Regions from separate parts of the Paenarthrobacter sp. NPDC018779 genome, predicted to be linked through region 1. Evidence: riboswitches for the same ligand, from Rfam matches in the RefSeq annotation. Region 1 holds a riboswitch; each other region holds the start of a gene.
The links. A riboswitch is a leader RNA that binds a small molecule or an ion and turns the genes downstream of it on or off. The one in region 1 is predicted to bind cyclic di-AMP.

Region 1 (10,240 bases):
TCCTCCAGCGGCAGGATGAACCCGGAGCCGTCAGCATCCTGCGGCGGCTCTTGTGCCCTTGGTTCCTTTGCCCGTGCGCCGGGATCCTGGCCGTCCATCGACCGGAGCCGTTGCCCTATGCAGCCCCGAGCATGGGACCGAAGTTGGCCCGGTCGGCGAGCCGCGGGTCCTCCCGGTCCGGGACCACCAACACGGGGCCCTTGGCGTGGTGCAGGACGCCGTCGGACGTGGAGCCAAGGAGCATCCCGGCAAAGCCGCCGCGGCCCCGGGTACCCAGCACCACAAGCTCAACACCCCTGCTCGCTTCCACCAGGACATCCACAGGCGAGCCATCGGTCAGATCCGTTTCCACGGTCAGTTTGGGGAAGTGGCTGCGCAGCCATGCGACGCCGGCGTCCAATTGCACCTTGATGTCCGCGAACAGGGCGTCCCTGTCCAGCGGCGCGGGCACCCACGCGAGGGAGCCGCTGTATTGCGGGACGGCGCAAATGACCCGGAGCTTGGCTCCCATCCGTTCTGCCTGCTCGGCAGCTTCCAAAACTGCGATGCGGGCCTGCTCGGAACCATCGACGCCTACCACCACCACGTTCTCCACCGTGCGCGGACCGGCTTTGGCGTGCTCGGCCTTGATGTGGCGGTCCTCGGTGCTCTCCCCGAGGCGGTCGGCGCAGTACAACGGCACCGTAACCGTGGGGCATTTTGCGTGGGCCGGGAGCGCGCTGCTCACCGAACCCAGGAGCCGGCCAACGAAACCTCCCCGGCCCCGGCTTCCGAACACCAGCAAAGCGGCCTCGGCTGAGAGGTCCAGCAGCACGCCGGCGGCATCGCCGTTTTCCACGGAGGCGTCCACGTCCAGGTCATAGCCGGCCACCTTTTCCATGGCCTGCTTGACGATTGCTTCCGCGCCCTCGCGGATGACGGAATCGTCCACGGTTGCGTAACCGCCGTCCAGGCCGGAGGCCGCGAAAATCGGCACCGAGTAGGCCGTGACGATATGAAGGGGAAGTTGGCGGCGTTCAGCCTCGCGGGCGGCCCACACCAGAGCGCATTGACCGTGTTCCGAGCCGTCTACTCCGACGACGATTCCACCAGGGGCAACGGCTTCTCCGTCGCCGCTCCGGGGTTCTTCAACGTGACTGCCGTGCTGGTCCATGGGGCCCGCCTCTCCACCTGCTGCTTTTGTTCCGGTCATTCTGCCAGAGGTTTCACCCCGCAAGGTGACACGCCCGGCCTGGTACGAATATCCGGGGAAGGAGAAGTTCAGGGCATCCCCTTCCACTGCCCACTATTCTCGGTTGCCAAGGCCGAATCAAGGCGACTTTTCGCCCGCCGCATAACGGTCCGGGCTCGGTTTCCGGTGTCCTTGTTGGACTCCTGATGAACAAGTAAAAACACGCTGCCATTGAGGCTATCCACGGCCCCAAAAGTTCTGTAGTGTTCGAGTCACCGAATGGCCGGCAAGCGTGTTCCAGGACACACCCGGCCATTTGTTTGCGGACGCTGGGGGAGCTTGGACGCGAAACAACGCGATGCCTTCGGGCACACACGTCAAGGAGGAGCCAAGCAGTGTCACTCACGCCTGATTCCGGCACAGAGCGCACCACCACCGTGGTGATTGGAGCCGGGCTTTCCGGCCTTGCCGTGGCCAGCGAGCTCAGCCGCTACGGCGTCGGCTCAATCGTGGTGGACGGGTTTGGATCCCTGTCCACATCCGGTCCCTCAGTCCACACGGGAATGCTGCAGCGCTGCGATGCTGGCGACCCCGCGGCCATGGTGGAACGAAACCAGATCCTCCGGCACTTGCGGAACTACGCAGCCAGCCATCAGCTCGATGTGCGGAGCACTACCAAAGCCGTGCGCCTGGACTTCCTGGGAGCCAACCAGGGCCTGCAACTTGGCCAGCGGGCCGTGGCTGACCTCTCGGCTCCCGGCGTTGGCGGCCCCGGCCTGGCGACGGCTGGACTCGCACCCTTCGACCCAACACCCTTCGGCCCAGCACCCTTTGAGTCAACACCCCGCCAGTGGGCCGTGCACACGGCCAGCGGCATCCTTCTGGCGGACCACATTGTGGTGACGCGTTGCGCCCAAAGCCACTTGCGCCGGATGTTGGCCGAACTCGGCATCGCGATCGGGCAGAACCTCGTGGCCGCCATGCGGGCGGTCGGGATGCACCTTGTTGGCGTCGGAGAACTCATCACCCCCACCCCCAAGGAAGTGCTCCGCCAGGCAAAGGCCGTGGGACAGGCGATCTCGTCGAAGGTGGCGCTCCCGGCCGGACCGGGCGTCGCGATCGCCTGAAGCGCCGGCACAGTGCTGCATCTGGAAACGGGCACCTCGGCCGCCTGACCAACCGGCATGTCCGCTGCCGCGATCAGCCAAATGCTGCGAGCAGCCAAATGCCAGGGATCCTGAGTACCCAGCAAGCCCTTAACAGCCGAAGGCCGGCACCCGGAGAATAATCTCTCCCAGGTGCCGGCCTTGGTGTTTAAGCGTGAAGCTTAGGCGCCAGCGCGTACGTACGTGATGGGGCCGGTTGCGGTCAGCCAGCTGATCGGGTGGATGCCGGTCTGGTTGCCGTTGATGCCACCGCTGATGGCCTGGCCGTTGCCGATGTAGATGGCAACGTGGCCGGACTGGACGATCATGTCGCCGGGCTGGGGATCGCTGACTACCTTGCCGTAGTTCAGGAACTGCATCGGAGCGAGGTCACCCACGGGGATGCCTGCCGAGCCGAGTGCGCGCTCCACCATGGCGGTGCAGTCCTGCATGATGCCGATCTGGGCGTAAGCAGAGGCAACCATGGCTGCGTTGACGCTGCCAGCGGGTGCTGCTGCTGCAGGGGCCGCGGCGGCGGGGGCAGCCGCGGTAGCTGCAACAGTAGCCTTGGCGGTGGTGGTCGCAGTGGTCGCCTTCTTGGCCGGAGCCGCAGCCACCGGAGCCGGCTTCTCGATAACGGGAGCCGCGACGGAGGAAACCGCGGGGCGCTCGAAGTTGATGGTGGCCGTTGCAGCTGCGGTGACTACCTTGTTGGGGGTCTCCGCAACGGTTTCGGCAACGGTCGCCGGGCTGGAGTCGCGTTGGACCGGAGCCTGTGCGGGGGTCTCGGCAGCGTGGGCGGCAATGGAGCCGGTCAGGACAAGGCCGGAAGCTGCAGCAATGACGGCTGCCTGGCGGCCAGCGCCGGAAGCGTTGCTGGCAACGGCCTTGGAGATGGAGATGAACGGATTGGGACGTGCGATGTCCGCCTTACGACGGCCGCGAAGAATGCGTGAAGACATGAAAAAGCCTCTCCCGATGCCTGCGAGGTTAGCTGTCGGATTCGGATGGGAGTCACCCGGTCACTATCCCCCGCTGTTCAGCGGAAGCCTCGTGACTTCACCCCAAGGCACGCTCGATGGCGGCCTAAAATGGGTTCCCCGTCTCTGCCGTAGGTTTGTCTGCGAACGGATTCCGGACTGCGGCAGAGCTAGGCAATCAGGCCGGAAGTGCCCCAAAGATGGATTGGGCACAGGTACTACCGTAACGGATGATCACGCCAAAGTCACATTTGAGTAACGAGGAGTTGGCTTTGCGCGTGTCGCGGTAACCCTTTCGAGATTTTCGCAGGTATGTAGAAAACCGCGTCATTCCGCGGAATTATCGCCCTCGGCCTCGTTGGAAGCGGCCAATTTCCTGCGGGCTGTAATCGCCAGGAAAACCACCAGGCCCACTGCCACCACAGCGAGGCCCACAATGCTCCATGGGAAGGGCTGGGAGGCGGCCGGAGCCGACTCGCCGGAGCCGGTCCCCGGGGCTGCCGTTCCCGCGCTCGGAACCACCGCGCCCGAGGCCGAAGCGGACGGCGAGGCGCCCGCGGAGCCGCTTGCCGCCGTCGTGCTTCCCGCGGTGGACGTGAACTTGAAGGTGCCTTCAATCGGGTGCGAATCGGAGCTGACCACGCGCCACACCACGGTGTACTCGCCGGCCGGGGCTCCCGGGCGCAACTTTTGGACTGCCTGGTTGTCGATGATTTCGACGGCGCCGTCCGCCCAGTTTTCGCCGCCCGCGGTCACCGTAACGCCGGAGCCGATGGCCAGCGGACGGTTGTTGAACGTAATGGAGACCGACGCCGGGACTGCCGCCACGGTGGCTCCGTTGGCCGGAGTGGTGGACTCGGCGACGTCGTGCGCGGACGCGGGGGCGGCACCAAAAAGTACCGCCGAGGCGAAGGCAAGGGCGGCAACGACGGCGGCCAGAAGCGGGCGGATGGTACGCATGGGGCGGTTTCTCCTAATGTTGGCTTCCTTACAGACTAGGCGAATCGTCCGGGCGCCCCGTAGCCGCGGGCATAGGATTTGAGAGCACACTCACCCGATCCCCGGAGACCTTCATGCTTAAACAAGGTTCTGCCATAGACCGCTACTTCAAGATTTCCGAACGTGGTTCCACGTACTCACGGGAAATCCGTGGCGGGTTCGCGACCTTCTTTGCCATGAGCTACATCGTGGTCCTGAACCCCCTGATCCTCTCCGGAGCCGACTCCAGCGGAGCCTCCTTGGGCTTCACCGCCGTCGCAGCCACCACAGCGTTCGTTGCGGGCATCCTGACCATCCTCATGGGAGCGTGGGCCAAGCACCCGTTCGCCGTCGCCACGGGCCTGGGAGTGAACGCCTTCGTTGCCGTGACTGTGGCTTCGCACCCGGGGCTGACGTGGCCGGACATGATGGGGCTGGTGGTCCTGTCCGGCCTCACCATGCTGATCCTGGTCCTCACGGGATTCCGGACTGCCGTATTCAAAGCCGTGCCGGAAGCCCTCAAGACCGCGATCGTGGTGGGTATCGGCCTCTTCATTGCCCTGATCGGCCTGGTCAACGCCGGGTTCGTCCGGCGCATCCCCGACGCCGCCGGCACCACCGTTCCACTCGGCTTGGGCGTGGACGGCAAGCTCATGGGCTGGCCCACGCTGGTGTTTGCCGTCGGATTGATCCTGACCATCGCCCTGGTGGTCCGCAAGGTGCGCGGCGCGATCCTCATCGGCATCGTCGTATCCACCGCGCTGGCAGCGATCCTGGAATTCACCCTCCACATCGGCCCGAGCTTCGACGGCAAGAACGTCAACCCGCGCGGCTGGTCCCTCGTGGCACCGACGCTCTCCGAGTGGGGCGCCCCGGACCTTTCTTTGATCGGCAAGGCGAACCCTTTCGGCGCCTTTGAACACCTTGGTTTCATCGCGGCCGCCCTGCTGGCCTTCGTGATCCTGCTCAGCATCTTCTTCGATGCCATGGGCACCATGGTGGGCCTGGCCAACGAGGCCGGAACCGTGGACAAGCACGGCAACATCCCCAACGTGGACCGCGTGCTCCAGGTGGACGCCCTCGGCGCGATTGTTGGTGGCGGCGCGTCCGTCTCCTCCAACCAGATCTTCGTGGAGTCCGGCGCGGGCATCGGCGAGGGTGCGCGGACCGGTCTGGCGTCCATCGTGACCGGCGTGCTGTTCCTGGTGGCCATGTTCTTCACGCCGCTCATCAACCTGGTCCCGTTCGAAGCCGTCGCCCCCGCACTGGTGGTGGTTGGCTTCATGATGGTCTCCCAGGTGGGCAAGATCGACTGGCAGGACTGGGGCGTGGGCATCCCGGCGTTCCTCACCATCGCCCTCATGCCGTTCACGTACTCGATCGCCAACGGCCTGGGTGCAGGCTTCATCTCCTACGTCCTCATCCGCACCTTCCAGGGCCGCGCCCGCGAAGTACACCCCCTCATGTGGGCTGTTGCGGCGGCATTCCTGCTGTTCTTCGGCATCGGAACAGTGGAGGAACTGCTGGGCGTCAAGTAAGTCGCTGCGCCGAGTTGGCATTTGATGACAGTCCGAGGCTCCCGCATTGTCATCAAATGCCAACTCGCGGTTTTTTGAGGGACGGATGTCCGGGGTTTCAGACACTCCGGACCCGGAACTGCTGGCTTTGGCAGTCCGGGTCCGGTGTGCTTTAAGCATGGAAACCAGTGCCTTCACCGTAGACACCACCCCGACGCCGTGGACCGGCCGCTTCGATGGCGACGGCGACGAACACCGCCGCTGGTGGCAGGCCGTGGCTCCCCATACTCCGGAGGCCGCCGCAGCCGCCTCGCGTCCCGCCGTCGTGCTTGGCTTCTGTAGCGATGCCGGCGTGAAGCGCAACAAAGGGCGCGTGGGTGCCGCCGCAGCTCCGGCCGCCATCCGTGCCGCGCTGGGTCCCCTGGCCTTCCATCTGGAGCGCGACGTTTTCGACGCCGGTGACGTGGTTGTTGAGGGCGACGCCCTGGAAGCGGGCCAGGAGCGGGCGGGACGTGCCATTTCAGGACTGCTCGACGGCGGCAACCTCACCGTGGTGCTGGGCGGCGGGCACGAGACCGCGTTTGCCAGCTACCTGGGCGTTGCCAGCTCGGAGGCCGTGCGCAGCGGAAAGCGTTTGGGCGTGCTGAACCTCGATGCCCACTTCGACCTGCGGGACGAACCGACACCCAGCTCCGGGACCCCGTTCCTCCAGATGGCCCAGGAGGAAGCCGCCGCCGGGCGGGAACTGAAGTACGCCGTCGTGGGTATTTCCGAACCCAACAACACGCGGACGCTGTTCGATACCGCCGACCGGCTCGGCGTGAAATACCTGCTGGACGAAGACTGCTCGCCGGAGGCAGTGGAGACCTTCGTGGCCGACTTCCTGGCCGGGATCGACGTGCTGTACCTGACGATCGACCTCGATGTGTTGCCCGCCGCGGTGGCGCCCGGCGTGAGTGCCCCGGCTGCGTATGGCGTGCCCCTGCCGGTGATCAGCGCAGTCTGCAAGCAGGTTGCCGCGAGTGGCGCGTTGCTGCACCTGGACGTGGCTGAATTGAACCCTGGGTTCGACATCGACTCCCGCACCGCCAAAGTTGCGGCCCGGCTGGTGAACACCCTCCTGGCATAGCTGTTTCCTTGCGGCCATCCTCCGCATAGCCTGTGTGGATGGGCGCAACTCCTGTGCAGGACACATTGACTGTCCAGAACAAGTGGCGCTGGGTGGCCGGGCCGGTGGCTGTGGCGCTCGGCCTCGCTGCCCACGTGCTTTCCGGGGGCAGCGCGCCCGCCATTCCAGTGCTGTTGGGCTTCGTGGCCCTTGCGGCGTTGGGCGCGCAGCTCATTTCCCGCTGGATCCACGGGCCGCTGCTGTTGTTGTTGGTTTCCGGAGCCACGCAGCAGCTGCTGTTCTTCGGCTTCGATGCGCTGGGAGGTTCCATCCCCGGACTCGGCGCCCTGGACCACCTTCACGGCACCGGCCGGATTCCGGCGGACCTGCCCGTCCCCGCGGCCGGCACCGCCCCTGTCCACGCGGGGGACCTCATGCTGTACACGCACGCGGCAGCTGCGATCCTCACTCTCCTGATCGGCGCCGGCGTGGCCAAACTGGCCGGGCGGTCGTGGCGGGGGCGCATGGTTCATGTCACGCAACCGTAGGCAACAATGACATAGTGCGGCGACCAGCGGCGTAGCCCGGTCGTCAGGCCGCGTAGCCTGACCGTCAGCCCGCGTAGCCCTGCGAAAACCGGGGCAATGAACTTTGATTCGTTTGCCGGCCCGGGCCTAGTCTCGTTGGCACGTGGTGTACCCAAGAGGCCAGGGAGCTGCCTGCAAAGCAGCGCACGCGGGTTCGAATCCCGCCACCACGTCTGAGGGGCTTGTGGACCTCACCGAGTTGGCATTTGATGACAATGTTTGGCCCAAACATTGTCATCAAATGCCATCTCGCCGGAGATTTACTGGGCCGCGTCGAAGCCTGCGAGGAGCCGGCGGGATGCGGTGACCATGTGGGAACGCATCTGCTTGGTGACAGCGTCGACGTCCCGGGCCTTCAAAGCTTCATAGATCGCCGTATGTTCCTTGAGGGCGGCTTCCGCGTGGCCTTCGTCCGTCAGTGCGCGGTCCACCCAAATCCTCAGCAGGGACCGGATGCTCTGCAAAAGTTCCTCGAGGACCATGTTCCCGGAGGCGGCAGCGATCTCCCGGTGGAACGCCGCATCTGCCTCGACGTACGCTGCCAGGTCATCGAGGTTCTTCTCCATGGCATCGAGGTTGGCGCGCATGCGTTCCAGGGCCTCGTCGGTGACCCGCCCGGCAGCCAACTCCACAGCCTGCACTTCCAGGCCGCTGCGGAGTTCAACAAGCTCCCGCGTCCGCGGCTCCCCCAGCATCAGGCCCCAGCTGAGCGTCCGCGGCAAAAGTTCGGAGACGCCGTCGCGCAGGTACGTTCCGGAGCCTGGCCGGACAATGACGATGCCGAGAATCTCCAAGGCGGCCAAGGCCTCGCGGATGGCCGATCGTCCAACACCCAAAGACGCTGCCAGCGTGCGCTCGGCCGGTAGTCGCGTGCCCGGAGCGATGTCGCCGCTGGTGAAGTAGGCGAGCAGTCGCTCGGCCACTTCGGACACGACGGAGCCCTGCTCCATGGGCGCGAGAGCCGCCGTCATTTGGGCCGCTGCGGCGGCAGGATTCACAGGCATCCTCAAAGCGTAGCAACCGGATGACCAATCAAGGGGCAGCATCGAAGGCGACCAAAAAGAAGAACACATCAACCGGTTGACCAATTTAGATTCCAGTCCTATGGTTTAAGTCACAAGCTTCGTTTTGGCCGGACCCAGACCGGCAATCCACGAGTCAGCCCGGCGCATCCAATGCAGGATCTGCGGGGACACCAACATCTAGGAGTCAATGTGGACACCACACAATCGGTGGTAGAGAAATCCGCAATCAAGAAGGTGGCGATCCGGCTGGTGCCGTTCGTCGCCCTGATGTTCTTCATCAATTACCTGGACCGCACGGCCATCTCCTTCGCCGGGCCCAATGGCATGAACAATGACCTGGCGTTGTCCGCAGCCCAGTTCGGTTTCGCCTCCGGCGTGTTCTTCATCGGCTACATCCTGCTGGAAGTCCCCAGCAACCTGGCCCTACACAAGTTCGGCGCCCGCCGCTGGCTTGCCCGCATCATGGTCAGCTGGGGCATCGTGTCCCTGCTCTTCACGTGGGTTGGCAACGTTGAGCAGCTCTACATCCTGCGCTTCATCCTGGGTGTTGCCGAGGCCGGTTTCTTCCCGGGCGCCATCCTGTTCCTGAGCCTCTGGGTTCCGTCCAAGCACCGCAGCAAGATCCTTGCCCTGTTCTACTTGGCCCAGCCGCTGACCACCGTGATCGGTGCTCCCCTTGCCGGTGCGCTGATCCAGCAGCACGGCGTGTTCTTCGGCCTTGAAGGCTGGCGCTTCATGTTCTTCGGCGTCGCGGTTCCGGCAATCGTGATCGGTGTCATCGCCTGGTTCTACCTGGCCGACAACCCCGCCAAGGCCAAGTGGCTCACAGCCGAGGAAAAGACCTGGCTGACCGGTGCCCTTGAAAAGGAAAAGAACGCCACGGCCGCCAACAACAAGCACGTCAGCGTCCGCACCGTGTTCGGCAACGGCCGGGTCTGGATGCTCTCCCTGATCTACTTCGGCTTCATCTACGGCCTCTATGCCCTGGGCTTCTTCCTGCCGACCATCATCGCGGGCTTCGAAGGCCTCTACGGCGCCAAGTTCGACGTCTTCCAGAAGGGCCTGATCACCGCCATCCCGTACTTGCCGGCAGCGTTCGCCCTGTACTTCTGGTCCAAGGACGCCACCAAGCGCGGCGTCAAGACCTGGCACATCGCCCTCCCGGCACTGATCGGCGGCCTCAGCATCCCGCTGGCGCTCTTTGCCGGCTCCCCCGCTGCGACCATCGCCGTCATCACCATCACGGCCATGTCCATCTTCGCGGCACTGCCCAACTTCTGGACCGTTCCCACGCAGTTCCTCACCGGCGCAGCAGCGGCCGCAGGCATCGCCTTGATCAACACGGTTGGCAACCTGGCCGGCTTCAGCGCCGGCTACATCACTGGCTGGCTCAAGGACTGGACCGGCAACTACACGGTTCCCATGTTCGTAGTTGGCGGCTTCATGTTGCTCTCCTCCATCCTCATGGTGGTCCTGAGCCGCCAGGGCAAGGCCGCCGAAGGCACCTCCGCCGAGGCACTTGACCCGCAGGGCGTCGGGCACCGCGCAGAGCCGTAACCCCTTAGCCGGGGTGCCCTCCCGACGGGCGGGCACCCCTCTCCACCTCCCACTTCACGCCAATTGCTCCAGGAGCCTCCGCATGACCCGCTTATTCAATGAACCCGCAGCTTTCGCTGACGAGATGATCGAAGGCTTCGTCGCATCGCACGGCCGGTGGGTCCGTCGCGTG
Region 2 (10,240 bases), on a different contig from region 1:
AAAGACTTCCGCCCGGACGTCCTGGTGCTGGACGTCATGCTTCCCGGATTCGATGGCGTCGAGGTCCTGAATCGGATCCGCGCGTTCGCCCCGGAGGTCCCCGCCCTTTTCCTCACCGCCAAGGACGCTGTCCAGGACCGAATCGTTGGCCTGGCTGCGGGCGGTGACGACTATGTGACCAAGCCGTTCAGCATGGAAGAAGTGCTGCTGCGCCTTCACCGCTTGGTGCAGCGTTCCGGTGTTGCCGCCATGGACACCGCAGAACTCGTAGTGGGCGACCTGACCCTGAACGTGGACACCCGCGAGGTAACCCGGGCCGGCGAGGACATCGCCCTCACGGCAACCCAGTTCGAGCTCCTGCGCTACCTCATGGAGAACCCCAAACGTGTGGTCAGCAAGGCCCAGATCCTCGACCGCGTGTGGGACTACGACTTCGGCGGGCAGGCGAACATCGTGGAACTCTACATCTCCTACCTGCGCAAGAAGATCGAGGCCAACCACCCGCCCATGATCCACACCGTGCGTGGCGCAGGCTACGTCATCAAGCCCGCGGACTAAGCCTTGACCACACTCTCAGGGGTCGCCAGGAAGACGCAGCGGAGTTGGCTGGACCCATCCACCTGGCATTTGCGGACCCGCCTGGTGCTCGTAGCCATGGCACTGCTCGTTGCCATCTGCGGGGCGGTGGGCGTAGTCAGCTATGCGTCCATGGACATGGTGTTCAACCGTCAGTTGGACAAGCAATTGGAGCAGGCGTCCAGCCGCGCAACTGATTTCGGCAGGCCACCCTCCAGCTTCCCGAACGGCCGGCCGGACCCCCTCGAAGCCCGTGGGCAGGGCGCCGGAACCCTGAATGCGCGGATCAGCGGGTCAACCGTCAGTAGCGCCGGGCTCATTGACGCTTCAGGAAACCGTGCGGCCCTCTCCGCCGAAGACAACCAGGTCCTCTTGGACCTCCCCTTGGACAACCGACCCGTGGACCGTTCGCTCTCCAACGGCGACTACCGGCTGGTGGCGGTCAAGATGCCCTACGGGGACGTGATCGTGACAGGCCTGCCGCTGGCTGACAAGCAGAGCACCGAAGCGTCCCTCGTCTGGACCATGGTGTTCGTATCGCTGGGCGGTCTGGTACTGATCGGGCTGGCCGGCACGGTCATCATCCGGCGGACCATGCGGCCGCTGGAGCAACTGTCCGAGGTGGCCACCAAGGTTTCCCGCCTGCCTCTCGACGCCGGCGAGGTAGCGCTTGCGGTGCGCGTACCCCCGTCGGCCTCCCACCCTGGCACCGAAGTAGGCAGCGTGGGCTACGCCCTCAACCAAATGCTGAACAACGTTGCCAGCGCCCTCGAAGCCAGGCAGGAAAGTGAAACCAAGGTACGGCAATTCGTTGCCGACGCCTCCCACGAGCTCCGTACGCCCCTTACAGCCATCCGGGGTTACACCGAGATGCTGCGGATGACCGAGAATTTCACCGAGGATGGCCGCAAGTCGCTGGCGCGCGTCCAGAGCCAATCGGAGCGGATGAGCACGCTGGTGGAGGATTTGCTGCTCCTGGCCCGTTTGGACGAAGGGCAGCCCTTGAAGGTCACGGACGTGGACCTGACGCAGTTGGTCATCGAAACCGTGACGGACGAGAAAGTCATGGCCCCGGACCACGTGTGGCAGCTCAAGCTTCCGGATGAGCCCATTACGGTCCGTGGCGATGGCACTCAACTTCATCAGGTGCTCGCCAACCTGCTGTCCAACGCACGCAAGCACACCGATCCTGGCACCACTGTGGTCACCGGCGTGATGCTGAGCGCGGACGGGAGTGCAGTGGTCACCGTGACGGACAATGGACCCGGCATTCCCGCGGATTTCCAAGGCCGCATCTTCTCCCGTTTTGCCCGGGCTGACGCTGCACGGTCGGGCTCCGAAGGGACCTCCGGGCTGGGACTCTCAATCGTCGAATCCATCGTTGGAGCGCACGGTGGCAGCGTCGAAGTCACCTCAAAACCGGGGCGCACGGAGTTCGCCTTGCGCCTCCCCTCGGTGAGTAGCGAACGGGTGTAACGAAACCGGCAAGGCGACGCACCGGCGTCGTGATCTCTGTTACCTAAATGTGACTTAAGCGAAATCCTCCTGTACCGTCGAAAGGGTGGGTCGCCCCAAGAGGCCCGCACCCGGGATGCGCCGAGCTCTGCCACTTCCCGGAGTTCCGTTCTCATCGAGGCAGAGACGGGGGACCCAGAGTCTCCGGGCCAGGCATTGCGCCGGCCCTTGGGGTGAAGCCGCAGCTACGCGCGCGGCCGGATGACCTCATCCGAACCCGACAGCTAACTCCGCAGGCGCTGAGAGGTAATCACACATGTCTGAATTCAAGGATCAGACGCGCCATTCCGCGCGTCATCGCGACGAAAACGATGCTCCCCTGACCAAGTCGCAGGCCGTTCTGAAGAACGCCGCGCGCCAGGGCAAGGCCGGCCACCGCATGTCGGTCGTAGCAGGTGTTGTTGCCGCCGCACTCGGCGTCGCTTCGCTGGGACAAGCCGCCAACGCCGCGTTCAACCTGCCGGAACTGAGCCAGGCCGCACAGACCCAAGCCGCCGTACAGTCTGACCCGAAGGCCAATGCTGCTTCAGACGCAGCTGCGGAAAAGGCTGCCGCTGATCGTGCAGCGTCGGCCAAGGCCGCAGCGGACCAGGCCGCGGCCGCAAAGGCAGCAGCTGAGAAGGCCGCCGCCGACAAGGCAGCTGCAGACAAGGCTGCCGCAGAGAAGGCCGCAGCCGACCAGGCTGCCGCTGCACAGGCCGCAGCTGAGAAAGCCGCCGCCGACGCCGCAGCAAAGGCCGCCGCTGACAAGGCGGCAGCAGCAGCTGCAGCCGCCGCAGCTGCCCCCAAGGCAATCGACGACCCCGCAGCAGCCAAGGCCTATGCCGCCAGCATCCTGGCCAACTACGGCTGGGGCCCGGGCGAAATGACCGCCCTCAACACGCTGTGGGAAAAGGAATCCAACTGGCGGACCACTGCCACCAATGCTTCCAGTGGCGCTTACGGCATTGTCCAGTCCCTCCCTGCTTCCAAGATGGCTACGGCAGGCGCTGACTGGCAGACCAACTACCAGACCCAGATCAAGTGGGGCCTGAACTACATCAAGGAACGCTACGGTTCGCCGTCCGCCGCCCTTGCCTTCCACTTGGCCAACAACTGGTACTAAGCCCGGAGGCTTCCCGATAGCCGCTCCTGTTCCCGCCGTTCGCAGCAACCCCAACTGATGCGCACGGCGGGACCGGGGGCGGCTTTTCGCGTCCCCACGCCAAGGTGTTCGCGTTCCACTGGCCGCCGCGCGGGCGACGTTTCCGTCCAACCAAGTTACACAGTCCCGTCACAGCTTCCGCCTAAAGCCCTCACAATCGGCGGCTCCACTCTGGATGCATGACGCTCATAGATCCAGCCACCAGTGCGCTGCCGAACCCCGCCCATGCGGGGCACTCCGCCGCTCCTGCCTTGCCCCACCGGCAGATGCGGCGCTCTCGCGTGGACACCCGGACCACAGTTCCCGTCCTGGACGTCACCGTTCCCGTCCACAACGAGGAAACGGACCTGGAGGAATGCCTGCGCCGCCTGCACGGACACCTCGTGGACACTTTCCCGCATTCCTTCCGCATCACGGTGGCGGACAATGCAAGCACGGACAACACCCTGAAGATCGCCGAGCGACTGGCCCGCGAACTCCCCGAAATTGCCGTCATGCGCTTCGAGGAAAAGGGCAGGGGCAACGCCCTCCGTCAGGTCTGGCTCGCGTCGCCTTCCCCCGTGCTGGCCTACATGGACGTGGATCTCTCCACCGACCTCGCCGCCCTGGCCCCACTGCTGGCCCCGCTGATCTCCGGGCACTCGGACTTGGCCATCGGCACCCGGCTTTCCCGCAACTCCCGGGTAGTCCGTGGACCGAAGCGCGAATTCGTGTCCCGCAGCTACAACGTCCTCCTGCACACCGTCATGGGTGCACGGTTCTCCGACGCGCAGTGCGGCTTCAAGGCCATCCGCGCGGACGTAGCCCACCAGATCCTCCCCCACACGCTGGACAACGCCTGGTTCTTCGACACCGAACTGCTGGTCCTCGCCGAACGCTGCGGACTCCGCGTCCATGAAGTCCCCGTGGACTGGACCGACGATCCCAACTCAAGCGTCGACATCGTACGTACCGCACTGGCCGACCTCCGCGGAATGGCGCGCCTGACGCGCGACCTGGTCACCGGCCGCATCCCCGTTCCCGAACTTCGTGCCGCCCTGGCCCGCGGACCACTCCCCGCTTCCTCACGGACCTCCGAGGCCACGCCGCGCACCAGCCTGTTCGGGCAACTTGTGCGCTTCGGATTCATCGGTGCCGTGTCCACCGTGGCCTACCTGGTGATCTTCCTGTTCTGCCGCGGTTTCATGGACCCGCAGCTCGCCAACTTCCTGGCGCTCATCATCACCGCCGTGGCAAACACCGCCGCCAACCGCCGCTTCACGTTCGGCATCCACGGCGGCAACCACGCACGGCACCACTTCGAAGGGCTGATCGTGTTCGGCATCGGCTTGGCGCTCACCTCCGGTGCGCTCGCCCTGGTGCATGGAAGCACGACGCCGGACCGCTGGGTTGAGGTGGCAACCGTGGTTGGGGCGAACCTCACCGCAACGGTGGCCCGGTTCCTGCTGTTCCGGTTGTGGGTGTTCCGCCGCCCTACGCAAGCAGCGACGCCCGACCAGGCCACGGAGGTGGCAGCAAAGTGATCACCGCCCTCCAACCAGGCACGGCCGCCGCAGCGGAACCTGTGGCCACCCAGCAGACCAAATCACGGTTGCAGCGCCTGGCGTTCGGCCGGCAGGCTCGCTGGGTCCGCCCCTCAGCCGCCGGGCTCCTGGTGGCTACTGCCTTCCTCTACCTCTGGAACCTCGCGGCCACGGGCTACGGCAATTCCTTCTACGCCGCCGCCATCCAGGCCGGCGCCAAGGACTGGACGGCCTTGTTCTTCGGCTCGCTCGACGCCGGCAACGCCATCACCGTGGACAAGCCACCGGCTTCCCTCTGGATTCCCGCGCTCGTGGGCAGGGTCTTCGGCTTCTCCCCCACCAGCATGCTGGTCCCGGAGGCACTCATGGGAGTGGCCGCCGTCGGGCTTTTGTACCTGGCGATCAAGCGGGTGGCGGGACCCGCGGCGGGCCTCATCGCCGGTGGCGCGCTGGCTCTGACCCCGGTGGCAGCACTGATGTTCAGGTTCAACAACCCGGACGCCATGCTCACGCTGTGCCTGGTGCTGGCCGCCTACCTGACAACGCGGGCCATCGAGAAGGCGGGCTGGAAGTGGCTTGCCGCGGCGGGTGCCGTGGTTGGGTTGGCCTTCCTGAGCAAGATGCTCCAAGGCTTCCTGATTGTTCCCGGACTGGCGCTCGCGTATCTGTGGGCAGCTCCCACCACGCTCCGCAACAGGATCCTGCACCTCCTTGCAGCCGCAGCGGGAATCGTGGCTGTTGCCGGGACGTACATCGCGATCTTCCAGCTGACCCCCGCCTCGGCACGGCCCTACATGGCAGGGTCCGAGGGCAACAGCTTCCTTGAACTCACGTTCGGCTACAACGGCCTGGGCCGTATCACCGGATCTGGCGAAGGCGGAGCCGGTGGCGGCATACCCGGCGGCGGCGGAGGCATGGGCGGCAATGCCGGATTCGGTGGCGCAGCCGGCCTGGGCCGCATGTTCGGCACAAGCTTCGGCGGCGAAGTTTCCTGGTTGCTCCCGGCGGCCCTCATCCTCCTGGTGGCCGGACTGTGGTTCACCCGCCGCGAAGTCCGCACTTCCCGGAGCAGGGCTGCCCTCCTGATGTGGGGCGGCTGGTTGGTGGTCACGGCTGGAATCTTCAGCTTCATGAGCGGCATCGTCCACCCCTACTACGCCGTGGCGCTTGCACCGGCCATCGCTGCGCTGATCGGCATTGGCTGCGTCGAGCTGTGGCGCGGCCGCGACTCCTGGGCCGCGCGGATCATCCTTGCCGTTGTGGTGCTGGGCAGCGCTCTTTGGTCGGCCGTGCTGCTGGGACGGGATGCGACGTGGCTGCCCTGGCTCCGCATCCTCGTTGTGGTCCTCGGCGTCCTCGCGGCGGTAGCCCTGCTGCTCCGGGTGGACCGACTCGGTGCCTCCGCGCTCAAGGGCACGCTACGACGCCTGCCCGCGGCCGCCGTCGTGGTGGTGTCCCTTCTGGCCGGCGGCCTGGGTACCGGGGCTTGGACCGTTGCCACCGCCGGGACCCCGCATTCGGGTTCCATTCCGACGTCGGGACCTGCCGGTGCGGCCAGCGGCGGCTTCGGCGCGAGGACCGGAAGCGACGGCCGGAACCGCGACTTCGGCAGCGCCCAAAACGGGCTGGGCGGGGCTACCGGTCTTGGCGAAGCACCCTCGGGCAGCACGCTTCCCGACGGAACGGTTCCCGACGCAGCAGTTCCCGACGCAACGAACGGTGCACAGGATGCGGCCGCAGGCGGCTTCCCCGGAGCCGGGGGCTTCGGAGCCGGGGGCGGCAGCACAGCCAACGCCGAACTGACAGCCTTGCTGAAATCCACCACCACCAAGTGGTCGGCGATCGTCTCCGGAGCAACCCAGGCGGCAGACCTGGAACTCGCCACGAACACCAGCGTCATCGCTTTGGGTGGCTGGAACGGCGGCGACCCGTACCCCACCCTGGCCCAGTTTCAGGACATGGTGGACAAGGGCCAGATCAGTTACTTCATCTCCGGCGGCGGCATGGGCGGCGGCACGGGCGGTGGCGGCCGGGGCGGCCACTCCGAAGTGGCCGCATGGGTAGCAGCCAACTATGAAGCGCAAACCGTGGGCAGCGCCACCGTCTACAAGCTGGTGAACTGACCGTGACAACGTACTTCAAGCCACGCATGGACGCCCGCCAGGATCCGGCGGCGAGCGCAAGCCGTCGCTCGGCATTCCGCAGGCGAGGAACACGCTGGGCCAAGGGCGCTGCCGCCAAGACCACGGGGCTCCTTAGGAACCGCCTCGAGCTGGGTGCCGTCCTCCTGGGAACCGCAATCCTCTACATCTGGGGGCTGGGTGCGTCCGGCTGGGCCAACGCGTTCTACTCCGCCGCGGCCCAGGCAGGTTCCCAGGACTGGATCGCATGGTTCTTTGGCTCCTCGGACGCGGCGAACTCCATCACCGTGGACAAACCGCCAGCAGCCCTCTGGATTACCGGCCTGTCCGTTCGTTTGTTCGGCTTGAGTTCGTGGAGCATCCTGGTCCCCCAGGCCCTGATGGGCGTGGCCACGGCTTGGATCCTCTACCTCGCCATCCGCCGGGCGGCCCTACCTGCCACCGGCAAGCTTCGCGAAGCACACTACGCGGGCCTGCTCGCCGCGGCTGTCCTGGCTCTCACTCCCGTGGCCACCCTCATGTTCCGGTTCAACAACCCGGACGCGTTGCTGGTGCTGCTCATGACCGCCGCAGGCTACGCCGTGGTCCGGTCCATCCAGGCGAACAAGCTGCGCTGGCTGGTCTGGGCTGGCGTGTTCCTCGGTTTCGGCTTCCTCGCCAAGCAACTCCAGGTTTTCCTGGTGGTTCCTGGCTTCGCGCTCGCCTACCTCGTCTCCGCCCGGCCCAAGCCCGTCCGACGCCTGCTCCATCTCCTGGCCGCTGGAGGCGCCATGGTGGCGGCCGCAGGGTGGTGGATTGCCGCCGTCGAGCTTGTCCCCGCTAATCTGCGACCCTACATCGGCGGTTCCCAGAACAACTCGATCCTTGAGCTGACCTTCGGCTACAACGGCTTGGGCCGGCTCAACGGTGACGAGACCGGCAGTGTGGGCGGCGACGGCAACGGGTGGGGTACGCCGGGACTGCTGCGCATGTTCGGCACGGAGTTCGGCGGCCAGATCGCGTGGTTGATCCCCTCGGCCTTGATCCTCGGCGGCGCGTTGCTCTGGCTCGGACGGCGTGCTCCACGGACCGATTCCGTCCGCGCCTCGGTCATGGTGTGGGTTTCCTGGCTGCTGGTGACCGGACTGGTGTTCAGCTACATGCAGGGCATCATCCACCCCTACTACTCTGTGGCGCTGGCTCCGGGGATCGCAGGCCTGGTGGGCCTTGGTGGCGTGTTGTTGTGGCAACGCCGCTCCCAGCTTCCCGTGGCGCTCTTGCTTGGCGCTGCGGTGTTCGCCGCGGGCGCTACGGCCTTCAGCCTCCTTGGCCGCACCCCGACGTTCCTTCCGTGGTTGCGCTGGGTTGTCCTGGTGGGGGCCGTGCTGCTGGCTGTCGCCGTGGCACTCAGCGGCCGCTGGACTCCGGCGTTGACGCGCACGACGGCGGGACTCGCCGTCGTGGTATCGCTCGCCGGCCCGCTGGCCTACTCGGTAGCGACGGCCGCTGAACCCCACACAGGGGCGATCGTGAGTGCAGGGCCGGCCACTACCGCCGGGTTTGGACCGGGCTTCGGCAGGAATGCGACACCACAGGGTCTGCGCAGGCCGACCTCGCAGCAGGGCACGGGGCAGGGAACCGGACAGGGTTCAGCACAGCAGGGTGCCGGTGGCCAGGGCTTCGCTGGTGGTGGCGGTCAGGGCGGCGGCATGGGTGGGCTGCTTAGCGCCACGACGCCCTCGTCCGAGTTGGTGAGCGCCCTGAAAGCCGACGCCAGCGACTACACCTGGGCGGCCGCCGTCGTGGGTTCCAACAACGCCGCCGGGTACCAACTGGCCACTGGGCTGCCGGTGATGGCGGTGGGCGGGTTCAACGGTACCGATCCCTCGCCAACGCTGGCGCAGTTCCAGCAGCTCGTGGCGGACGGCAAGATCCACTACTTCATGGGTGGACGGCTCATGCAAGGCAACGGTGGTTCGGATGCTTCCAGTGAAATCGCAGCGTGGGTTGCCGCAAACTACCAGGCGACCACCATCGGCGGGACCACGGTGTACGAGTTGCCCGGATAGCCGTAGCTCTCCGCACCCGGCGCTACCCTTACCGCCCTTCGCACCCGTAATCCGGAGTGCGCACGGCGGAAACGGACGCGCCACCAACGAACAACTGCGGCGCACGGCGGAAACGGGCGCGCTGCCAACGAGCTTGCACCCGGCGCTACCCTTACCGCCGCACACACCCATAATCCGGGGTGCGCTGCGCGGAAACGGATGCGCCACCAACGAACAACTGCGGCGCACGGCGGAAACGGGCGCGCAGCAACGAGCTTGCACCTGACGTTACGTGAGGATTTAGCGTGGTTCCCATGACGGGAACAAGGGGCAACGGTCCGTGGAGCATCGGTGAACTGGCCGCAGCGTGCGGTGTCAGCGTTCGAACACTCCATCACTACGACCAGATCGGGCTGCTGTCCGCGAATGAACGGACATCGGCTGGGCATCGGCGTTACGGCGAAGACGACGTCCGGCGGCTCTACCGGATCAAGGCACTGCAAATGCTGGGGCTCCCCTTGGCTTCGATTGCTGACGCATTGGGATCCTCGGATGACGTGCCTTCCCTTCGCGGGCTCCTGCAACAGCAGTTGGACCACGTTCAGCAGCACGCCCGCCAGGTCCGCTTGCTCGAGGACCGTTTGGGCGAGCTGCTGGCCCGGATGGACGGACCCGTCATGCCCACCACAGAACAATTCATGACCACGTTGGAGATGATCACAGTGTTTGAGAACCACTTCACCCCGGAACAGCGGGAACAACTTGCCGGGAAGCGCAACGAACTGGGTGCCGAAAAGATCGAGGCTGCCAAGGAACAGTGGGCCGGTCTGGTGCAGGAGGGCCTCGCTTTCGTGGCGGCGGAGACACCCGTGTCCGATCCGGCAGTCCAAGCGTGGGTCCGGAACTGGGACAGCATCGGGTCCATGTTCCATTCGACCGAGGACACCAAGGTTGCTGCCAGGGCCGCGTGGCAGGAAAACAGCCAGTCAATCAGCGCGGACCTGCCTTGGAGCGCGGAGCAAATGACCGGACTCGTGAAGTACCTGCAGGAGGCCCGCGGCTAACGCCAAGCCATCGCACCCCTTGCCGCCGATCGCTCCCGTAGTCGCGGGCGCGCCAGGCGGAAACGGGTGCGCCACCAACCAACAAGTGACGCGCCAGGCGGAAACGGGTGCGCCACCAACCAACAAGTGACGCGCCAGGCGGAAACGGGTGCGCGGATTCGGGGTTTGACGGGCCCTACGCTTCCGGTTCCAGCTCCATGGCCCGCCGGACCGCCTCGACGGACGTCGCAACGTCATCGGGGTCCGTAGC
Region 3 (10,240 bases), on a different contig from region 1:
CTTCGGCGGCGCTGACGGTGCGGCCGAGGGAGAGGTAGCCGGCGGGCCAGTCGTGGAAGTTGATGCCCACGGCGGCCAGCGAGTTGGTCACCAGCATGGTGCAGTCCTGGGTCACGCCGAGCTGGGCGTAGGCTGCCGCGGCGATGGCAGCACCGAGGCCGCTGGACGCTGCCGGAGCCTTGGCGGCCGGGGCCGGGTTGCTGACGGCTACGGTGGCACTGGCGCCAGCAGTAGCAGTGGAGCCGGAGCCGGTTTTCGCTGCGGGCTTCTCAACTACGGGAGCCGGAGCCTCCACCGTGGTGACCACCGGGCTCTCGTAGGAGATGGCCACAGTGGAATCGGCAGCGATGGTGGACTGCGTGACTGCCTGGACATCAAGGGCCGTGGTGGCCGTGGACTCACGCTGGACGTTGGTGTCGGCGGCATTCGCAGCAACGCCACTGGTCAAGACCAGTCCTGAAGCGGCAGCGATCACAACTGCCTGGCGGCCGACGCCACCGGCGTTGTCACTGACAGCCTTCGCGATCACGGCAAGGGAGCTGGTCTTGGGGGCCTCAGCTCGGTGCCGTGCAACCTTGTGTGCACTGGTCATTTTTAATCTCTTTTCGTTTCCGCACGCGGTTGGGGCACGCACGGTTTGCGGGCAAGCCAGCACTTGGGGGGCATGCTGGCGTACCCCGAACGGGGTTTTAGCGGAGGGTGAAGAATGAAGACGTGCCGGTGGAAGCCACCGAGTGGAGCAAGGTTCCCTGGCTCGGGTTGAGAGCGCTGATCATCATGCCGTTGCCGACGTAGATGCCAACGTGTGCGCCGCCGTTCTGCATGACCAGGTCACCCGGCTGCGGCGTGCTGGTGGCCTTCATGGCAGTCCAGGCGTTGACGCGGGGAATGCTGATGCCGGCCTGGGCGTAAACCCACTGGGTGAAGCCGGAGCAGTCCCAGCCGTTGGGGGTGGTGCCGCCCCAAACGTAGGGGTGGCCGATGCCCGTGTAGGCGATCGCGGCGAGGCCGGAAGCTGCGGCGCTGGAGGCCGTTTCCTTGGCGTCGGAAGACTGTGCGGTGAGCGAGCCGGCGGCCTGGCTGCCAGTGGTCTGGTTGCCAGCTGTCTGGGAGCGCTGGGTGGTCTGCGACGCGCGCTGGACCTTCGGGGCTTCCTTGGTGGCCACGACGGGGCTCTCGAAGGAAACAGTGGCCGTCGGCTCTGCGGTGACAACCTCGGTGGTGAGGAGCTGCTGCGTGCTCGTCTCGGCCTTGGAAACATCGGTGTCCGCTGCCTGGGCCGGAAGGCCGACGCTGAGGACGAGGCCGGAGGCTGCGGCAAGAACTGCGGCCTGGCGGCCAACGGTTCCGGCATTCGCTGAAACAGCCTTCGAAAGAGTGTTCAACGGGTGAACCGTCTCGGCGCGGTGGCGCGCAGGGGTAGTGCGTGATGACACGTAGGTAGCCTCTCCCAATGCCTGCGAGGTGAGCTGTCGGATTCGGATGGGAGTCATCCGGCCACGCGCTTCGGGAAGCTTTGTGACTTAACCCCAAGGCCTTCTCTCGAAGACCAAAAGTGGTTCCCCCGCCCCTGCCAGACGAATTTTGCGAACGGACCTTGAGTGGTGGCAGAGCTAGGCAATCCACTCAAGTGCATCGGCCCCCTAAAAAGCCGATGCGCTTTAGACGGTACAACAGTTGAACACGAATGTCACATTCAGGTCACGGGGTGTGTCGCGAATGCGAGAGACGACCATCGACTTTGCTTAGAGCCAGCCCATGGGGTCCACGACTTCGCCGTTGACCTGGACCTCGAAGTGCAGGTGGCAGCCCGTGGAGGCGCCCGTGGTGCCGCTCAGGGCAACCACGTCACCGCGGTTGACAGTCTGGCCAACCTTCACGTTGAACGACGACAGGTGGTTGTACGTGGTTTCAAGGCCGTTGCCGTGATCCACTACAACGCGGTTGCCTCCGCCGTACTCGTGCCACCCTGCGAACGTGACCTTGCCGGCTGCTGCAGCGTGGACCTGGGTTCCGCACTGCGCAACGAAGTCCTGGCCGCGGTGGAAGTCGCCGGTGCCGCCGGTCAGCGGGCTGACCCGGTATCCGAACGGAGAAGCGGTGGTCAGCGTGTCCAGCGGGCTGCCAAGGGTTCCTTTGGAGGAACTGGCCTGGATGCTGCCGACGGACTGGGCGCTGAGCAGCTGCTTGAGCTTGCCGTCGGGATCGGCCTTGGTGGCCACCGCCGCGCGGCTGAAGTCGATTTTGGCCGACGCTTCCGCGGAAACCTCAGGCTGGCTGCCACCGGAGACGGCCAGGGCAGCTTCTGTTTGGCCCGACTCGGAGGTGGCCATGACGGGGCTTGTGGCCGGCAGACCGACAGTGAGGGCAAGGCCGGTGGCGGCAAGAGCCACTCCGGCTTTCTGCCCTACGCCACTGGCTGCGGCGAAATCGGCAACCTGGCGCAACGGGCTCTTACGGCGGCGCACCTGACGCTGGGTGTCGCGGGGCCGGATCTCCGTTACGACGCGGGCTGGCCGCAGCTCAGCAGCGGGGCCGGACGCGCGTCGGCGGCCCCTGACGTTCTGCGATGTCAAACTCTGTTCCTCTCTTGAAAGCCTGCGAAGTTAGCTGTCGGATTCGGATCAGAGAGTGCAAAGACCCGGCCCGCACGCAGCGCATACGGCACACAGGTATCCCGGAGGAAATTGCGTAAGTAGGCACTGCTGCTGCGGACTTCACCCCAAGGCTGCTTCTTCAGGCAGCCGATTGTGGTTCCCCCGCCTCTGCCAGTAGTGGATAACACCCCTGATCTGCTGGCAGAGCTCGGCTCCAGATCAGGTAACGCTTTGGTATCGGCGCTAGTAGATAACTATAGGGGATTAAAGCCTTCGGTAATAAATTCGTTATCTTCCGGCGGCGCCGCTTTCAGGGGCGGGCCCTTAGCACCTTTCGGCGGAAACTGCAGGTCACGCCGTTCCACCCGACTCTGGTAGTGAGATCAGACACTCCGGCCGGGGACACAAGTGAGGCACCCATCCTTTTCGGGAGAGGTGCCTCGAAAGTCCTACGTTCAGCCAACCGCCACGAAGACGTGGGCAGCAACTTCGGGGGGCAGTTCCAGGGCGCCCTCGATGCCGGGGACGCGGACGGAGATGTACTCCCCTACCCGCGCCAACGAAACTGCCGCGCCCGGACGGATCCCGCCTTCATCGAGTTGAGTCAGGAGCTCGGGCTCAACCTGGATGGGTTCGGCCAACCTGCTCACCACAACCCGTGAGTCCGTGGCGTAGCCGTCCATGGCCTGGATGAGGTTGACGTCGCCCTTCAAGGAGATCTGGCTGGTCCGCCCACCGAGTGCTTCCAGGCCCGGGATCGGGTTTCCATAGGGTGACTCGGTGGGGTGCTCAAGCAACTCGTACAGCCGGCGTTCAACCCGCTCACTCATCACGTGCTCCCAGCGGCAGGCCTCGTCGTGGACATAGGCCCAGTCCAGGCCGATCACATCGGCCAGGAGGCGCTCGGCCAGGCGGTGCTTGCGCATCACCTCGGTGGCCCGCTTCCGGCCAATCTCGGTCAACTCCAGATGGCGGTCATTGGAAACGACCACCAGGCCATCGCGCTCCATGCGGCCGATGGTCTGGGAAACAGTGGGACCGGAATGGCGCAGGCGCTCGGCAATGCGGGCCCGAAGAGCAACGATGTTCTCTTCTTCAAGCTCCAAAATGGTCCGAAGATACATCTCAGTGGTATCGATCAGATCCGTCATCCAGCTCAGCTCTCCTCGAACGCAGTTCTCGCGTAGTGTCCACCGTACCGCGTCCAGACGAGGCGGCCGGTCCCGTGGCGCCGCCCCATGACGCCTCCTCCAGCTTAGCTTATTTGGAATTACTCTGAATAATCCCCCTTCGCCTTCCTGCGCACCCGGACGGCACCGTTCCACGTGGCGGACTATGACAACCGCAGGTTCCTGCCCGCGCGCCACGTCAGGCAGAATTGGGGTGTCGAAGGAGCAGTTGATGCCACCTGCCACGACCCATCTTTGACCGATACCCATTGGAGCCACCCGTGAGCGACAACAGCATCACCATTCCCGCCGACCTGCTGCCCAAGGACGGACGCTTCGGCGCAGGACCGTCCAAGGTCCGCCCGGAGCAGGTCGAAGCCCTGTCCGCCGCGGCCACCACCATCCTTGGCACGTCCCACCGCCAGGCACCGGTGAAGAACCTCGTGGGGTCCGTCCGGGAAGGCCTCAGCACTTTCTTCCGCGCCCCGGAGGGCTACGAAGTTGTTCTCGGCGTCGGCGGCTCCACGGCGTTCTGGGATGTCGCGGCGTTCGGCCTGGTGGAGAACAAGGCCCAGCACCTCTCCTTCGGCGAGTTCGGCTCCAAGTTCGCGGCGGCCACCAACAAGGCTCCCTTCCTGGACGCCTCCTCCATCATCAAGTCCGAGCCGGGCACCCGTCCGTCGCCGCAGGCCGAGGCAGGCGTGGACGTCTATGCGTGGCCACAGAACGAGACGTCCACCGGCGTCGCGGCTCCGGTCAAGCGCGTCGAAGGCGCCGATGAGGGCTCGCTGGTCCTGGTGGACGCAACCTCCGCTGCCGGCGGCTTGGACGTGGACGTCGCGGAATCGGACGTCTACTACTTCGCCCCGCAGAAGAACTTCGCTTCCGACGGCGGTCTGTGGCTGGGCCTCTTCTCCCCCGCTGCGCTGGAGCGCGCTGCCCGGGTGAAGGCCAGCGGCCGCTGGATCCCCGACTTCCTGGACCTGCAGACGGCGATCGACAACTCCAAGCTGAACCAGACCTACAACACGCCGTCGTTGTCCACGTTGGTCACGCTGGACGCCCAGGTGCAGTGGCTCAACAGCAACGGTGGCCTGGACTTCGCCAGCAAGCGCACGGCGGACTCCGCCAGCCGCGTGTACTCCTGGGCTGAGGCCTCCGAATACGCCACGCCGTTCGTGGCCAACGCCGAGGAACGCTCCAACGTGATCGCCACCATCGACTTCGACGATTCGATCGACGCGGCGGCCATTGCCAAGGTGCTGCGGGCCAATGGTGTGGTGGACACCGAGCCCTACCGCAAGCTGGGCCGCAACCAGCTCCGGATCGCCACGTTCGTGGCCATCGAACCGGACGACGTTTCGGCACTGCTCGCCAGCATCGACTACGTGGTTGGTGAACTGAAGAAGTAAACACCATCAGCGGCCGCAGGGCCGGAAACACTGAAAGGCGCCTGCCGGAATGGTTCTTCCGGCAGGCGCCTTTGTGTGTCTTCAGTTGTTGCTAGTCGTATTGCCCGGAGTGGTCCGCGTCGTCGACGGCGTCCCCGGTTTCTCCCGAATCGTCATCCGCGTCGCCATCGCCCTGGGCATCGTCCTCGGCCGCTTTGACCGTTTCCTCGGTGACGTCTTCCTCGGTCTCTTCAACCAACGGCGTCTCGTCCTCCGGCCGCACCCGTTTGGCCCACGGCACCCATTCCGGCGCGAGGATGGAGTCCTCGGACGGCAGGAGCCCCAGCTCGCTGACCGTGACGATCTTGGACCGGGAGTTGCGGGTGACCACCGCATACCACTGCCAGCCGCCGTAACCTGCCAGCTTCGATTCGAAGAGGTGGGTCACTACCCGGTCGCCTTCCGATTTGGCTCCGAGGTGCGCACCTACTTCCCCACGGCTGGCAATGCCTTCCACGGCCTGGCGGGCGACGTCGACGGCGGCAGCCAGGTAGGAGTCCGGCTTGCCGGTGCGCCATACGGGAACGCCGGCGCGCGGCTTGGGGGCCGCGGCCTTGGTTTCAGCGGGCTTCCGCCCGGGAACATCCCTGCTGGCAGGAGCGTCCCCGTTTGCAGGAGCCTCGGCAACGGGGAGGGCAGGGGTTTCCTGCGTGCCTTCCCCGGCCTCTATATCCCGTGCGGATTCCGATGTCATGGCGTTCCTAGGCTTCCAGCTCGTCGGCAACCTTGCGCAGCGCCATTCCGATCGCCTTGGCCTTGTTGCCTTCCGGATACTTACCCGAGGACAACGTACCGGACAGATTGTCCAGGACGGTGACCAGGTCCTGGACCAGCGGTGCCAGGTCGCGGGCGTTCATGCGCTTGGCCTTGGCGATTGAGGGGGTTTTGTCCAAGACGCGCAAGCCCAGCGCCTGGGCGCCGCGGCGGCCGTCGGCAACGCCGAACTCCACGCGCGTACCGGCCTTCAGCTCGGTGACCCCTGCGGGCAGGGACGTCTTGGGCAGGAAAACTTCCTGGCCGTCTTCGGCCGCGAGGAATCCGAAGCCCTTTTCCTTGTCATACCACTTGACCTTGCCGGTGGGCACGTAATCAACCTTCTTCGTTCTTGCGGGGAAACACGTCGGGCCGCCACCGCATCCACAGGGTCCTGCGGGATCGAGGGTGACAGCCCGCTCCGTGTGGGTCTGTTCCTTCAAGGTTATCCTGCCGGGCACCCTAATCCCGCTTCGTACCGTCCCGCGTAGCGGCGGCCGGCGCCAAACAGCTAGCGTTGAGGCATGACTTCCACGGGTTACCGCCGCCCCCTGACGATTGCCGCCGCGATCGTTGCCATTATTTCCCTGGCCGCTGTCGCGGCTGTCATGGCCATCGCCTTCAACGGCGGAGTTGCACCCGTGTGGATCACGTCGACGGCGCTGTATGGGCTGCCCTTGGCCTTCATCCTGGCCGTTGTTCCCGTGGTGGACGCCGTCCGCCAGCGCCGCCGCCACTAGCTGACCTGCAGTTGCGGGGCCCGCTTTGCGTGGCAAAACACAGGCCAAGCGCGCAGAGCGGGCCCCGCAACGGTAAATTTGAAGTGATGTCCCTCATTCGCGCGCTCAGCAAGGAACTTGAAACGCGCAGCGACGCCTCGCTGCGGGCTTTGTTTGCCGCGCGACCGGACCTGATCTCGCCCATGGCCCCCGACTTCGCGGCCTTGGCAGCGCGGGCCAGTGCGCGGGTCAGTGTGCAGCGGGCCCTGGAACGCCTCACCAAACCCGAGATGCAGGTCCTGGAAACCCTGCACCTGTGTACCAACACGGATACGGGCCACAGCGTTTCGGCGGCAGGATTGAAGAAGGCCATTGCCGGGTCCACGCTCTCTGCCTTGGAACCCATCCTGGCCAAACTGCAGGAGCTGGCTTTGATCCACCGGGCCGAAGCGCCGCCGGCTACCCATCCTCCCGCAAGTTCGCGGCAGAAGTTCTACCTTCCCGTGGGCAGCCTGAAGGATGTCATAGGGATCTACCCCGCCGGGCTGGGGCGCAGTTATACGGAGTTGGTCCGACTCCAACCCGCCTTCGCCCAGCGGGTGGTCCAACTGGTGGGCGAACTCCACCACAGCGGCCTCGGTATCCATCCGGCCAGCACCCCCATGGACGCAGCCCTCTCCCTGCAGCGCTGGACGTCGACCCCCGACGGCGTCCGCGACATCCTGGCCAGCGCGCCGGAACGGACCACCGGGCTCCTGGACAAGTTCGGGAGTTGGGCCATGGGTGCCGTACCCCAAGCGCAAAGGCGCGCTTCGGTCACCCACGAGAGTGCCGACACCGGGCCCATCGACTGGCTCCTGGCCCGCGGACTACTGGTCCCCCTGGACGCCGGCCACGTGGAATTGCCGCACAGCGTGGGCATTGCGTTACGGGGCGGGGCCATTGTTGATGACTTCACCCTGACACCCCCGGTTCCGGAGCTCGGGCACACCAGCGCGGCGCTGCGTCGCAATGCGGCCATGGGTGCCATTGCGGAAACCCTCCGGCTGTCCAACGATCTGCTGTTCGCCGTCCGGGAGCAACCCCTGGCAACCCTGCGGAGCGGCGGGGTGGGCGTGCGGGAATTGCGGCGGCTTGCCGAGTCCATCCGCTGCGGCGTGCATCAAACGGCGATCCTGCTGGAAATCTGTGCACTGGCCGGGCTGCTGCGCCTGGACGTTGACAGCTCCACGTGGGTCCAGCCGGCGTCATTGGAGTGGCTGACCTTGCCGCGGCAGGAGCAATGGCTCTGGGTAGTCAACGCCTGGCTGGCCAGCGAGCGCGCGCCGTCGTTGGTGGGCCAACCCCTTACCGGCAGCACCCCGGCGGCCCATCCAGGAACTGCCGGGAGCACCATCAATGCCTTGTCCGCGGAGGCCCAGCGCCCTGACGCGCCGGTGGTCCGCCGGAGGATCCTGGAAATCCTCAACGAGCTCACCGTGGAGGCCGCAGCCCCCGATGGCAAGGCCCCCGTCCTGGATGCCCGCGCGGTGCTTCAGCGTGCGGAATGGACCCAGCCCCGGATGTCGCGGCGCTTCAGTTCGCTGGTGAAGGGCATCCTTGAAGAGGCCACGCTCCTGGGACTCATGGGTTCCGGGGCCTTCACGCAACTCGGTTCCGCCCTTGCCGTTGGCCAGCCCGATGAAGCCATGACCATCCTTGGCGAGCACTTGCCCGCGGCGGTCAACCACATCCTGCTGCAGGCCGACCTGACGGCAGTGGCCCCGGGTTACCTTGCCCCCGAACTCAGCGAAACGCTGTTGCTCATGGCAGACGCCGAGGGGCAGGGACCGGCGTCGATCTACCGTTTTTCAGCCGCGACAATCCGCAGGGCGCTCGACGCCGGCGAGGATGCGGAATCGCTGTTGGCGTTCCTGCGCGAACATTCGGCAACGGACGTGCCCCAGCCCCTCGCCTATCTGGTCCAGGACACGGCATCCCGGCACGGCCGCCTGCGCGTCAGCACCAGTGCCAGCTTCATCCAGAGCGATGACGAGTCCGCCATCGCCGAGCTCCTGCAGGAAGCCCGGACGTCATCGCTGCGCCTGGTCCGCATCGCCCCAACGGTCCTGACATCGGCCACCAGTCCCCGCGAAACTGCACGGGTGCTGCGCGAGCTGGGACTCTCGCCCGCCGTGCAGGAGGTGGAGCCCGCCGTCGTGCGTTTCAAGCGCACCACGGCGGTGGCAGGCAGCGCGCGTCCCGTCTACACGGCACCGCGGACGGCTCCGCCGGACGACGACGTCGAGGCGCAGCTATCCATCCTGCGGCAGCACCGCGGCGTCCCGGCCGACGGTACGGGAGAGGCTTCGACGCAGCTGGGCCTGGAAACCCTGCAGAAGGCCATCCGGCTCAAGCAGGCCGTGACCATGAACGTGGTGGACAGCCTGGGCAACTCGAACACCGAAACGGTTGTCCCGGTTTCTGTCTCCGGCGGCCGGGTCAGGGTGTTCGATCCCGGCAAAGACACTGAGCGGGTGTTGTCCATCCACCGGATCATTGATGTTGAACCTGCCGGAGACCGGCACAAGTGAGTGATGCAGACGTGAGGATTCAAGAGTGACCGACGGTCCCCTGATCGTTCAAAGCGACAAAACCATCCTGTTGGAAGTGGACCATGAGCTGGCCACCGAGGCCCGGCATGCCATCGCGGCGTTCGCGGAGCTGGAGCGCGCTCCGGAGCACATGCACAGCTACCGCCTCACTCCCTTGGGACTGTGGAATGCGCGGGCCGCCGGGCTGGACGCGGAACAGGTGCTGGACACGTTGTTGAAGTACTCCCGCTTCCCCGTGCCGCATGCCCTGCTGATCGACATCGAAGAGACCATGTCCAGGTACGGCCGGCTCCGCTTGGAGAAGGACCCACAGCACGGCCTGGTGATGCGGACTGACGACTACCCGGTTTTGGAGGAGGTCATCCGCGCCAAGAAGATCGCCCCGCTGCTCGGGCCGCGGATCGATGGGGAAACGGTGGTGGTCCATTCATCCCAGCGCGGGCAGTTGAAGCAGTTGCTGCTCAAACTCGGGTGGCCCGCGGAAGACCTGGCCGGGTACGTTGATGGCCAGCCGCACCTGATCATGCTCGACGAGACCGACTGGCAGCTGCGCCCTTACCAAAAGGTGGCCACGGAGAACTTCTGGGCCGGCGGCAGCGGCGTCGTCGTCCTTCCATGTGGTGCCGGAAAGACGCTGGTGGGCGCCGCAGCGATGGCCACCTCCTCCACCACCACGCTGATCCTGGTGACCAACACCGTCTCGGCCCGCCAATGGCGGGACGAACTCCTCAAGCGCACCTCGCTCACCGAGGACGAAATCGGCGAGTACTCGGGTGCGGTCAAAGAAGTCCGGCCCGTCACCATCGCCACCTACCAAGTGCTCACCACCAAGCGGGGCGGACTGTATCCCCACCTGGAGCTCGTGGACGGCCACGACTGGGGCCTCATCATCTACGACGAAGTCCATCTGCTGCCCGCACCCATCTTCCGCATGACGGCGGACCTGCAGGCCAGGCG

Region 2: another riboswitch for cyclic di-AMP. It lies ahead of ACH488_RS09650 (hypothetical protein); the one in region 1 lies ahead of ACH488_RS13875 (NlpC/P60 family protein).
Region 3: another riboswitch for cyclic di-AMP. It lies ahead of ACH488_RS07035 (M23 family metallopeptidase); the one in region 1 lies ahead of ACH488_RS13875 (NlpC/P60 family protein).

Annotation. Positions count from the first base shown of each region.
Region 1 is NZ_JBIRZS010000012.1:107,062-117,301, reverse strand. Features, by position in the region: gene ACH488_RS13890 (PEP/pyruvate-binding domain-containing protein) at 1-98, opposite strand, end outside; gene ACH488_RS13885 (universal stress protein) at 116-1,153, opposite strand; gene ACH488_RS13880 (FAD-binding protein) at 1,567-2,298, shown strand; gene ACH488_RS13875 (NlpC/P60 family protein) at 2,499-3,278, opposite strand; cyclic di-AMP (ydaO/yuaA leader) riboswitch at 3,282-3,473, opposite strand; gene ACH488_RS13870 (copper resistance protein CopC) at 3,624-4,256, opposite strand; gene ACH488_RS13865 (NCS2 family permease) at 4,370-5,812, shown strand; gene hutG (formimidoylglutamase) at 5,970-6,920, shown strand; gene ACH488_RS13855 (hypothetical protein) at 6,959-7,447, shown strand; tRNA gene ACH488_RS13850 (tRNA-Cys) at 7,589-7,659, shown strand; gene ACH488_RS13845 (FadR/GntR family transcriptional regulator) at 7,747-8,490, opposite strand; gene ACH488_RS13840 (MFS transporter) at 8,701-10,068, shown strand; gene ACH488_RS13835 (dihydroxyacetone kinase family protein) at 10,151-10,240, shown strand, end outside.
Region 2 is NZ_JBIRZS010000006.1:163,378-173,617, reverse strand. Features, by position in the region: gene ACH488_RS09660 (response regulator transcription factor) at 1-558, shown strand, start outside; gene ACH488_RS09655 (ATP-binding protein) at 562-2,052, shown strand; cyclic di-AMP (ydaO/yuaA leader) riboswitch at 2,161-2,344, shown strand; gene ACH488_RS09650 (hypothetical protein) at 2,348-3,196, shown strand; gene ACH488_RS09645 (glycosyltransferase) at 3,415-4,758, shown strand; gene ACH488_RS09640 (ArnT family glycosyltransferase) at 4,755-6,881, shown strand; gene ACH488_RS09635 (ArnT family glycosyltransferase) at 6,884-8,947, shown strand; gene ACH488_RS09630 (MerR family transcriptional regulator) at 9,241-9,990, shown strand; gene ACH488_RS09625 (pyridoxal phosphate-dependent decarboxylase family protein) at 10,166-10,240, opposite strand, start outside.
Region 3 is NZ_JBIRZS010000004.1:164,434-174,673, forward strand. Features, by position in the region: gene ACH488_RS07025 (NlpC/P60 family protein) at 1-592, opposite strand, end outside; gene ACH488_RS07030 (C40 family peptidase) at 690-1,436, opposite strand; cyclic di-AMP (ydaO/yuaA leader) riboswitch at 1,441-1,606, opposite strand; gene ACH488_RS07035 (M23 family metallopeptidase) at 1,746-2,576, opposite strand; cyclic di-AMP (ydaO/yuaA leader) riboswitch at 2,581-2,821, opposite strand; gene ACH488_RS07040 (metal-dependent transcriptional regulator) at 3,053-3,748, opposite strand; gene serC (phosphoserine transaminase) at 4,048-5,178, shown strand; gene ACH488_RS07050 (DUF3027 domain-containing protein) at 5,270-5,911, opposite strand; gene ACH488_RS07055 (cold-shock protein) at 5,919-6,302, opposite strand; gene ACH488_RS07060 (hypothetical protein) at 6,495-6,710, shown strand; gene ACH488_RS07065 (helicase-associated domain-containing protein) at 6,797-9,262, shown strand; gene ACH488_RS07070 (DNA repair helicase XPB) at 9,288-10,240, shown strand, end outside.